Regions from separate parts of the Clostridium swellfunianum genome, predicted to be linked through region 3. Evidence: riboswitches for the same ligand, from Rfam matches in the RefSeq annotation. Region 3 holds a riboswitch; each other region holds the start of a gene.
The links. Region 3 has a riboswitch for cyclic di-GMP ahead of NBE98_RS06970 (DUF5667 domain-containing protein). Riboswitches for the same ligand answer to the same signal wherever they lie in the genome.

Region 1 (3,750 bases), 1.2 Mb from region 3:
CCTTCTTACTAATGGATGATCATCAACAATTACTAACCTCATACTACTACCTCCACATCGCTTAAAGTATTATTAGGGAATAACACATCGACCCTTGTTCCTTCGTTATCTGAACTATTGATTTTAATTTTTCCACTAAATAGATATACTAAATTAAATATATTTGAAAGACCTAAGCCTCCATTCTTTGCTTTGGTTCTATCATCTACATTAAAACCTATTCCATTATCAATAATTTCTAAGCTTGTATAGCTCCTTTCTATATGTATCAGAATTTTAATACTAGTTGACTTGCCATGCCTCACGGAATTTCCAATACATTCACAAATAATTCTGTATAATGCCTTTTTAACATCAGTGCTTATAAATTCCTCATCACCTACTAAATCAAATAGTATATCTACATTATTAAGCTTAGATATATCTTCAATAAAAGATTCTATATTTTCCTTAAATGCACTATGTCCTTTTTTCTTCCAGCTAAGCCTATAAATTGTTTCCCTTAATTCCTTTATTGAATTATTTATAGAATCTCTAATAGCATTAAGATCTTCAATAACATCTACTGAATAGTTGTTCATCACCTTTTTAGTTAATGAATGGATTCCACATGCTGCTGCAAATAGCCTTTGACTAACACTATCATGAATTTCATTCGCTATTCGATTTTGTTCTTCACTTATTACTAACCTCTCATTGATTTGCTCTAATTCATTTTTTTCAAACACAACAGAACTTAAAGATGCTAAAAATCTTAATTGATCTATGTTTTCTCTTATAATAACTTTATCTTGACTTAAATTTATTTCAACTCCTAGTATTCCATATATTTTATTTAAGGACTTTACAGTGACAGCGATATAATCATAATTGCCTTCAAATATATAAACAGGTTCATCAGAGTCCTTAATATCATTTAAGTTATTGGTAATTACTTTACTTATTGCGTGTTTTGAGTATTCAGGTATATTGTTATCAAATAGTATAAGTAATTCGCCACTAGCGCAAGGTTCGAAAAAAAATACATTGTTTGCTTTAGTGATTTTCTTAGTATAGTCTACAAGTAATCTTATTGACTTATCTCCATTTTTTACATTTACAAACGAATACACCGCTTGATAGAGAGACATTGTATACTCCATAGACTCATTTAGTCTTTTATTTGTATTGGCTAATTGATTATTTAATATCTTAAGCTGTTCCCTTTCTCTTCCTATTTTATCTGCTAGCTTAAATAATAAATATATGGCCAATGTAATTAACACGAAGCTAAGTATTAGATTTGAATTGATTATTAAATTTTTTTCAAGGTTATGATCTGCTTTATTAAATATGTAGGCAGAAACTTCAGAAGAAACAATAAGATAAAAAATTAAGTTTATCATGCAATAATATATATTTAAAAAATGTATATTAATTAGAATTGTATTTAGTGAATACCATATATAGGGGCTGTTTATTCCTCCTGTAGGTATCAAAATCACTGTATTTACTATAATTTCAATTAAAATTAACAGCTTAATAATTGTCTTACCTGCATCCACTTTAATATACAAGTAATTTAAGATAATGGATGATATGCTTAAGCATAAAATCATTATTAATTTATTATTTATAGAAGATTGATTATTTGTAATCAAATAGAACAGAGAAGTTATTGCAAGTGAAAAATATCTATATAGATAAATTATTTTTATATCATCTGACATATGCTTTATTTTAACTAAATTTTTCAACACACTTATCACTTAAATTCCTTCCCTTCATCAACACTTAATTCCTATTTGTTTTTAATTTTTATTACAAATAAAAAAACCAACGAAAATAATTTTTCATTGGCCGGTTGCACCACTGGCTCAATATACACCAGGTGCCCAATTGCAGTGTATATTTCTTTGCCTCCATTATATTTAACTTTCCTACTTATTATATCACCTAATTGTATATTATTTCCAAATGATTTATGTGTCATTTTTTTATTTTTTATAGACAAATTTTGTTTTAATCATACCTTTCATTTGCTTTAATCAAACTTTATGACATCTTAATACAGCAAATTTAAAAAGACAGGGTTAGTTCATTCTATCCCTGCCTTCTTATTATGGTATATTCTTATTAAATTGTTGGAAATTAATTTTTATATCAAATAAAACTGTTTGTTTCTGGAGTTGATTCTGATCTTCATTAAGATTTGGAAAATATATAACAGTATTATTAGCCCAATCCTTATTAAATGAAGGAACTTTCTGTTTTACTTTATCTGCATACTTTTCCGGAACTCCAAACAGAATATAATCTTCCGAATCCATTCTCAATCCCTTAAGAATTGAATTTAAATTTCTCTGAAGTTCAGCCAACGTTCCAACAAAGTAACCCTCCATAGGTTCATTTTGAGAATCATATTTTACCTTTCCAGTCTTATCAAATAAAGTATATCCTCCAGCTATAACTAAGCTCTGTTTTAGCAGCGTATTATCGATAGGAAAATCCACTTTGATCTCTGAGATTGCAGCAGGTATTGTACCAACATTTTGAGCTTTAGAATTATACAACACCATTGCCCCTGGATATAAATCCTTAACAGATATAGACAACTTTTTATTGTTATCTGAAATCTCTGTTGGTTGAAGCTTCACATAATTTTGCGTTGCATCATCTATGCTAAAAATAGATGATGCAGATCCATTTGAATCTTTCATAAATTCAATATTTAATTGTCCCGTTGAAACGGTATTAAAAACCGTTAAATCATCCTGCCAAGCAGCAAAGCCTATACCCATTAGACTAAGCGCAGCAACAAAGCTTATACACAATAATTTTATCTTTCTCATAAATGCTTACACCTTTAGATAATGTTATAATTAAATTATCTTATTATCACCTTTTCATATGTTAAGATTTTTTTTCGACTTAACTAAATATATATTAATAAAGCAGGTTTATAACCTGCTTTATTAAATTAAGATTAATTTATTTGTTAAATTGTTGATAAACAGCTGTAGCTGTAAATGTTGCATCTGAAGTTTGTGGAGCATTCTCTCCAACTGTCATTGTAATTGTTACATTCTTTTGTTCAGTCACAGCTAAAGTAGGTTGGCTAGTTGTACTAACTGTTAACCAGCTAGGAACATTACTAAATGTAAATGTACCATTCTTTACAGGTATTGTTCCATTATTCTTTACCGGAAGAGTAACTGTTGCAACAGCTCCTGGATATAAATTATCTAAATCAATAGTTGCAGTATTTTCACTACCACTAGCAGTTCCAAATGCTACATTAGCATTGTCAGCATTCCAAACTACACCGCCGCCAACAAAATCTACATCTAAAGTACCTGTGCTAACTGTATTATTAATAGTTAATGCATCTGTCCATGCTGCATATCCAGCTCCTAAGGAAACCATTGCCGCTACTACTGCAGCTGTTAATATTCTTGATTTTTTCATAATATACCCTCCAAAAATAATTTTTTATTTCATTCTATTATTTATTAAATTGCTTAAAGTTAAATTTTATTTGGAAATTTATGGATTTCTGTTCCTTTTGATCTGTAGTTAAATTTTTTGACATTAATGTATTGTCACTATCTGCTCCTTTAGGAAGTCCCATTACTATACAGTTTTGTGTTTCAGGATTAAATCCTTCTATTCCTTCACTGTCAAGCAAGTTCTTAATTGTACCTTTATCTTCCTCTGGGATATCTAAACTAATCACATCTCCCACTTCCATTGTTGTACCTGCTAATAATG
Region 2 (3,750 bases), 1.1 Mb from region 3:
TATTTATAATGCTTTCTGTTTTTCTAATGTTCTTTATGAAGGAGGAAAATTTCAAACCCGCTCCTGCAGAAGACAGAAATTCTTGGATGCAAATGAGACATACCTTCATGGAAGGGATTAAATTTATAAAAGGAAGCAAAGTGTTAGTTTTAATGATGTCTATAGCACTTTTGTATGGCCTTTATAGCGAAGGCTTTGACAGATTATGGACAGCGCACCTTCAAAATGATATAGGCTTTCCAAACATAGCAGGAATCAAGCCTATAGTTTGGATTGGAATTATAGATGGCACTGCGATGCTTATAAGCATACTTGCAGTTGAATATATAAAGCGAAGAATGGAGAAAACAGGGGAGCTTGATAGGGTTTGGATACTAACTCTAATTAATATACTTATGGTTGCAGCAGTGATTTTCTTTGGGTTTTCGGGAAATTTTACTTTAGCATTATCCATGTACCTTTTATTCTATATTTTAAGAACTACCAATGGACCAATATACAGTGCTTGGAGAAATAAAAATATAAAATCAGAGGTAAGAGCTACAGTTATATCAACCTATGGGCAGATAGACGCCTTAGGTCAGATTATTGGGGGACCTATTATTGGGTTTATAGCTTTAAAAACCTCAATTTCTGCTGCTATAGTAGTTTCTGGAATCATCTTATCTCCTGTAGTAGTATTGCTTATTATGGAGCGAAAAAAGTAAGAAAATGGAATTTGCTAGTGAATAAGTGCTTTCAGACATATAAGTCTCCAAAAATAGAATAAGTAATTTTAATTATATTATAAAAAACCTTGAATTTGCCAAATTTATATAATATAATTATGAGTGTAAAATAATAGAAATAAAACTTCATAAATCAATTATTTTATATTTGTATAATAGCAAACCCATCGAAAGGTGGAGACGCAAAGCCGTGAGTCTAAAGCAAGATTAATTGCCATGATTGTCAGGTTGCCGTTGATATAGGTTAACTTTTTGAGCTTTACTAGACAGGCACCTTTTTTGCTTGTCTTTTTTTAATAATTAAGTTAACTAAAAACAACTAATGTTTTATTAATTGAGGAGTGTGTGGGGAATTGAATACTAATGAAGTAAAAAAATGTTTAAAGAAAAAGTGGACAAACGAAGAAGTACAAATATTAAAAGATTTTTATAATGTAAAACCTATGGAAGAAATAATAAGACTTTTGCCTGATAGAAGCAGGGAGAGTATTATAAAAAAAGCTAAAGGACTTGGATTAAACTCAGAAAATAAACACTGGTCTGAAGAAGAAGTATCATACCTTGAGGAGAAGTGGGGAGTTATTCCTGTAGAAAATATAGCAAAAAAGCTAGGAAGAACAAAGAATGGAATTTTGCTTAAGGCACACAAAATAGGGCTTAGGGATCAGGTTATTGCAAATGGTGAATACCTTACTCCTAAAAATGTTGCTTCTGTTTTAGGAGTTGGAACGAGGACTATTTATAATTGGATGAACAGAGGTTATGTAAAATATAGAAGGTTAAAGGTTAATTCTGTAAAGAAATATCAGATTACTATCTATAACTTTAAAATATTTTTAGAGGAACATCAAGATAAATGGGATGCGAGAAGTTGCGATCTTAAGTTTATAAATACCTGCTTCATAACTTCACGAGATAAAGGAAGCTGTGAGCTTCCAGAATGGCTTTTAGCAAAGGTAGAGTCAGATAAGCTTAAGAAAGATATGTCGTCTCGAAAAAAGTGGACAACCAAAGAAGAAATGACTCTTAAGTCTATGGTTAACAACGGCAAAACTTATAGAGAAATTGCTACTCTTTTAAATAGAAGCTTTTATTCAGTTCAAGGAAAGATAACGAGCAGGATGAATGGTTTTTTGCAAGTTTAATCAATCAAATAGATTTATAACATATAGTATTTAAATAAATAGTTATATAAGAAGATGCCCATATGTAAAGGACTATTTTATTAGCAAACCTGCTAGTAAAGTAGTCCTTCCAAATTTTCACTCATTGTATAAAACCTTCACTATTAATATAATAATATTTAGTAAACTTAATTCTATAAAGGATTGATTAGATGAGAAACAAATTTGAAGGCTTCATAGAGGAGCTGGCTATGACAGAAGTTACACCTAATGTGTACAACCAGTACTCCTATGAGTATAAGGATAATGAGATTAGAAGAAAGAACTTACTGATTTATCTAAATAAGATGAATAAGATAAAGCCAAAGGTTATGCTTGTAGGAGAGGCACCAGGCTACAGAGGCTGCAGGCTTACAGGAGTTCCTTTTACAAGTGAGCATTTGCTTATGAATAATATGAATGGACTCGACTTATTTGGCAGAGAGGCTGGATACAAACTTGTAGAGGAAAAAGATAAGCTTCTTAAGGAAGCTACAGCAACTATAATATGGGATACTCTTATAAAACATGATATTATGTCACTTGCATGGAACGCATTTCCGTTTCATCCCCACAAGGAAGGCCATGGACAAAGTAATAGAGCGCCTCTAAGCAAAGAGCTGCTTATTGGGGAAAAGCCGCTTTTAAGAATGATTGAAATGTTTAACATAAAGCATGTTGTTGCAGTTGGCAATAAGGCAGAACAGACTCTTAGAAAGCTTAATATAAGCTGTCATAAGGTTAGGCATCCTGCTCAAGGCGGCAAAAATGAATTTATTGAAGGCGTTAAGGCTTTTAAAGCACTATACTTGTAATTTAATTAGGAATTGCTTAATATGGTTTAAAACTTAAATGTTGTATATAATTTAAAGTGAAATCAACAAAGGATGGTGCAAGCATGAGTAAAATAGGTTCAAAAGATGTGCAACAATTCATAAATGATAACCTAAGTGAAGAGTTTTTTAAAAATAACATTCCAAGCCAGATGTCTGCCTTTAGAATACTAGATATTACTGTATCAGTTAATGGAATGGATGAAGAGCTCTACAGACAGCTTCCAGATGCTAAGAAAAAGCAAATGGAAGAAGAAAATAGAGTTGTTGAAAACGAAGAGGATATAAATAAGCTTTACAATATGCTTAGAAAATCCCTTATACCTAGAACTGTTGCTATTATAGATAGAAAGTTAATGGAACATAAGGAAACAGTGATGCCTAAATTGCTAGAGGATTTGAAAAGAAGTGCCAATGATCTATTTATTGAGTCTGCGGCAAGAATTCTTATAAAGGCTGAAGACAATTACTCGAAGGAAATTGCCAATATCCTTCCTCATATAAAATACCCGTATACTCAGGCTGTTGCTTGTTATGTACTGGGAAAGATAGGCAGTGAGGAGCACATAGAGCTTCTATACAATTACTTTAATAAATTTAAAAGAGATTATAGGAATGAAGAATATTTTGAAGGTCCGCTGCTGGGGCTTCATGAGATGAAAAGAAGATTTGAATTTTAATAAAAGTGCCTGACCTCATGGTGAATTTGCCATGAGTCAGGCACTATATTTTTATGCTACATTTTTAATATCAATTTTCTTTCCTTCTTTACGCCATTTTCTAAATTCAGCTGCTGCTGTGAAAAGAACGTCTGTAGAGGAATTAAGAGCAGTTTCGCAGGAATCTTGAATAACACCCACTATAAAGCCTACCCCAACAACCTGCATAGCAACATCATTTTGTATACCAAATAAGCTGCAAGCTAGAGGAATAAGAAGCAGTGAACCACCAGCTACACCTGAAGCACCGCAAGCGCTTATAGCAGAAAGTACGCTTAGTATAATTGCAGTTGGAATATCCACCTTG
Region 3 (3,750 bases):
TGATGAGCTTTCTGATCCTGCAGCTGGTATAGAAATTTTAGCTGAGTACAAGCAAATTACAAACGTGCTTACTTCAGGTGGGAAGGGTAATATAGTTCATAATATCCCTATTATTAAAGCAATGAAAGAAAAGGCAAAACATATTAATATAATGGCTGGAGGCGGCTTGGACTTTCATAATATTAATGAGGTTATGAAAAATACTAAGGTACCTCAGTACCATTTTGGAACCGCAGTAAGATATGGCAAGTCAGTTTTTGGAGACGTGGATGGCGAAAAGCTGAGATTGCTCATTAACACTATGTCAGAGTCAATTATATAAGTGAATCAGTGAAATGAAGAAGGGGTAAGGCTTTTGAAGCAGTAAGGGAGCGTAAATAGATTCGTATGTAACAAATCTATCTGCGCTCCCTCTGCATAAGCTATTTCTTCTTAGATTTTTCCTCAGTTTTCTTGGTTTCTTCTTTAGACTTTTCTTGGGTATTCTTTATTTCTTCCTTTACTTTTTCTTCAGCCTTTTTTGCTTGCTCTTTTACAGCTTCTTCAGATTTTTTCTCGGCTTCAAGCTTCTTTTCTTCTTGCTTTTTAGCTTCTTCTTTTTTTGCAGCTTCTTTCTCGGCTTGCTTTATAGCCTTTTCTGCTTTATTTTCAGCTGCAGCAGCCTTTTCCTCTACTTTAGCAATTTTCTCGTTTGATTTTTCAATCTGATTTTTAGCTGATTCAATTTTTTTATCAGTATCTTCAACAAGTTTCTTTACTGTATCTTTTGATAAATTAGCGGAAGTCTTCAGAGTCTCAAGTTCAGTTTTTAATGCTTCAGCGGTCTGGATTTTTTCTTCAGCTGCCTTAATGGCTTCCTCATCGCCGCTTATCTTTGCTGCTTCAAGTTCACTCTTTGCAGCATCCACCTGATCCTTAGCTGCAGAAACTGCTTCTTTTGCCGCCTTAGCACCATTGACAATTGCTGCTGTTTTGTTCTGTTGGCTTAGTGCATTTTCTAGGCCTTTTCTCGCTTGCTCTGGAGCCTTTGCAAGCACAGATTTTAATACTTGTTCACTTTTTTTATAGTATTCATCAAGAGTTTCAAGAGCCTGCTCAGCTTGACCTTGCTCTTCAATTGCTTTATCAATATGATCTGCAGCTTCGTTAAGCATTTCTAAATATTCCTCTGCAGCTTCATTTGCTAGTTCTTCCTCACCTTCGTTTACCATAACAGCAGCTTCTGCTGCTCTCTCAGCTGCGAGCTCTGCTTTGATAGATGCAAGCTTTTCTTCGCTTTGAGTGATAGCAATCTTAAGCTGTTCTATTGCACGTTCTAGGTCATAGAATATTGAATCAGGAAGTATCCCAGCAGAATCTTCAATTTGTTTCTCATCTATGGCAGTTTCATCTTCACCTGATACTACCGGTTGAGTTTGTTCCCCTGATTCGGTTGAAACCTCCTCTGGTGATACCTCTGTTTCGGATGTGCTTGTGTCCTCAGCTGCAGTAGCAGTAACTTCAGTTGATGCTTGGCTTGTATCTAATGTTCCTGAAGCATGTACGTTGCTGGACATTCCTACTAAAGCAGCCAGCAGAGCAATTACAATAAAGCTCTTTTTCATAAGTTTATTCCTCCCCATCAATTTAGTTATTTTTTAGATGATTTTATCCCGAAAATAATCTAAATTACGCCTGAAGGTAAAAAAATACCCAAACCTCATAAAAGGTTGGGTATTTTATATATTTCCAAACCTTTCGGCAGCTGGCTGACATAGTATACAAGCATACTTTAGCCCCTATAGCTTTGCGTCATTAGCTTTCACTAACTTTGCCTTTATCGAGTTTTATCATCTTATATAATATTATAGTTACTGCAAATCAAAAAAACAAGATGCAGGCTTTTGGGTTTTTCGTATTTGCAGAGTTATTTTATAAAATAGCTTTTACTCATGCATTAGAGAAGAGGCTGCTAATCTCACATACTGTTGTGTTGAATAGCGAAATATAAGATGGTAGAATAGTGGCGAAAGGAGAGAATATGAACCAACATAATAGTTTTAATAATTCAAGTTTATATAAAAGTGTAGTTTCAATTCTTTTAGGCTTTCTAGGTTTTGTGGGAATATTTTATTCCAGCAGATTTGACTTTAACGGCTTTTCAATAAATTTTACCTGGAGTATTGCACTTCCGCTGCTAGTGGCTCTTGCCTGGGGTATTAAATATGGAATCTTAAGTATTACCTTGGGTCTTGTTGCGCTATATCCCTTTATACTAGGAAGATATAATGGGTGGGCTTCCATGGTTGCAGTGATTTCCTTATATTTATGGATAATAATACATGGCTATGGAGGACAAAAGAGACTTCAGGTAAAGAAGTTTTACTATAACATTTATTTTCTTCAGCTTATTCATATAGTCATCAGAATGCTTTTGTATGTAACTCTTTTTGAATCTCTAATTAAATTAAACAGTAGTTTTCCTCCCTTTTGGAACTTACAGGCATACTGCAAGGTGGAAACAGGAATAGTTGTGCTGTTTGCAGTAAAAGGAATTATTGTAGAATCCATACTTGTGGCACTTTGTGATGCTCTTCTTTTGCTTCCTTTTGTACGAAAAATATTTGGGCTTAGAGTATCAAGAGGTGCAAAATACAACACTAGAATTATGATGGCAATTGTAGCCTTTGGTCTAGGCTTCAGTCTTATTATTCTAGGAATTCAAAACTATATAATTGATAAAATTCATCCTCTGTACTGGCTTATAAATACAAATGAAAAAACAAGACTTACTTTTTTTCTTGCGGTTATATTCTTTTTTATAATGGGAGGAATAACTTTAAGGTTTGTTCAGAGGATGTTTGAAACACAGGAAGAGATAAAAACTCTTAATGATGAGCTGGAGCAGCGTGTTCAGGACAGAACCTGTCAGCTTCAAAATGCAGTTAATGAGCTTGAAGGCTTTGCTTATACTATTTCCCATGACCTTAAGGCTCCACTTAGGGCAATAGATATGTACAGCAGCTTCATAAAAGAAGATTACGGAGCTTCACTGAATGCTGAAGCAGGGGAAATGGTTGAAGGCATACAAAAAACCAGCAGAGAAATGATAGGCTTAATTAGTAGGCTGTTGGATTACTCAATAACTTCAAAGACTAGTCTTTCTAAAGAAAGGGTAGATGCTAAACATATTATTGGAGAAGTATGGCAGCAGTTTAAGGTTATGAACCCAAATAGAAAAATGGAATTAATTATTGAAGGAGACCTTCCAGAAATATATGTAGACAAGGTGCTTTTTAAACAGGTTATTGTAAATATTATCTCAAATGCAGTCAAATTTACTAAGCATAGGGAACTTGCAGTAATCACAGTAGGCTGCCTCAAAGAAAGGGATGAATATATATTTTCTATTAAGGATAATGGAGCAGGCTTTGATATGAAGTATTCAAGCAAACTTTTTAATGTGTTTCAAAGGCTTCATAGGAAGCAGGAGTTTGAAGGAACAGGCATAGGACTTGCTGCTGTTAAAAAGATAATACAAAAACATGGTGGAAGAGTTTGGATAGAGGGCAAGGTAAATGAAGGGGCTGGAGTGTACTTTACAATACCACTAACAGAGGACGAGGTGGAAAATGCTTAAGGTAATGCTTGTAGATGATATAGAAATAATGAGAAAACAAATAAAAAGATTGTCTATATGGAAAGAAAACTCAGACTTTGTTATTGTATCTGAGGCAGGAGATGGACAGGAGGCACTTGAAAAGCTTCAGG

Region 1: another riboswitch for cyclic di-GMP. It lies ahead of NBE98_RS22540 (sensor histidine kinase); the one in region 3 lies ahead of NBE98_RS06970 (DUF5667 domain-containing protein).
Region 2: another riboswitch for cyclic di-GMP. It lies ahead of NBE98_RS02285 (helix-turn-helix domain-containing protein); the one in region 3 lies ahead of NBE98_RS06970 (DUF5667 domain-containing protein).

Annotation. Positions count from the first base shown of each region.
Region 1 covers NZ_JAMOFV010000006.1:2,740,387-2,744,136, forward strand. The annotation lists gene NBE98_RS13080 (response regulator) at 1-42, opposite strand, end outside; gene NBE98_RS22540 (sensor histidine kinase) at 39-1,748, opposite strand; cyclic di-GMP riboswitch class II at 1,829-1,912, opposite strand; gene NBE98_RS13090 (hypothetical protein) at 2,100-2,831, opposite strand; gene NBE98_RS13095 (SipW-dependent-type signal peptide-containing protein) at 2,971-3,447, opposite strand; gene NBE98_RS13100 (hypothetical protein) at 3,485-3,750, opposite strand, start outside.
Region 2 covers NZ_JAMOFV010000006.1:457,804-461,553, forward strand. The annotation lists gene NBE98_RS02280 (MFS transporter) at 1-707, shown strand, start outside; cyclic di-GMP riboswitch class I at 876-964, shown strand; gene NBE98_RS02285 (helix-turn-helix domain-containing protein) at 1,082-1,873, shown strand; gene NBE98_RS02290 (uracil-DNA glycosylase) at 2,065-2,706, shown strand; gene NBE98_RS02295 (hypothetical protein) at 2,790-3,404, shown strand; gene sstT (serine/threonine transporter SstT) at 3,456-3,750, opposite strand, start outside.
Region 3 covers NZ_JAMOFV010000006.1:1,534,360-1,538,109, reverse strand. The annotation lists gene NBE98_RS06975 (copper homeostasis protein CutC) at 1-322, shown strand, start outside; gene NBE98_RS06970 (DUF5667 domain-containing protein) at 423-1,604, opposite strand; cyclic di-GMP riboswitch class I at 1,737-1,825, opposite strand; gene NBE98_RS06965 (sensor histidine kinase) at 2,021-3,619, shown strand; gene NBE98_RS06960 (response regulator transcription factor) at 3,612-3,750, shown strand, end outside.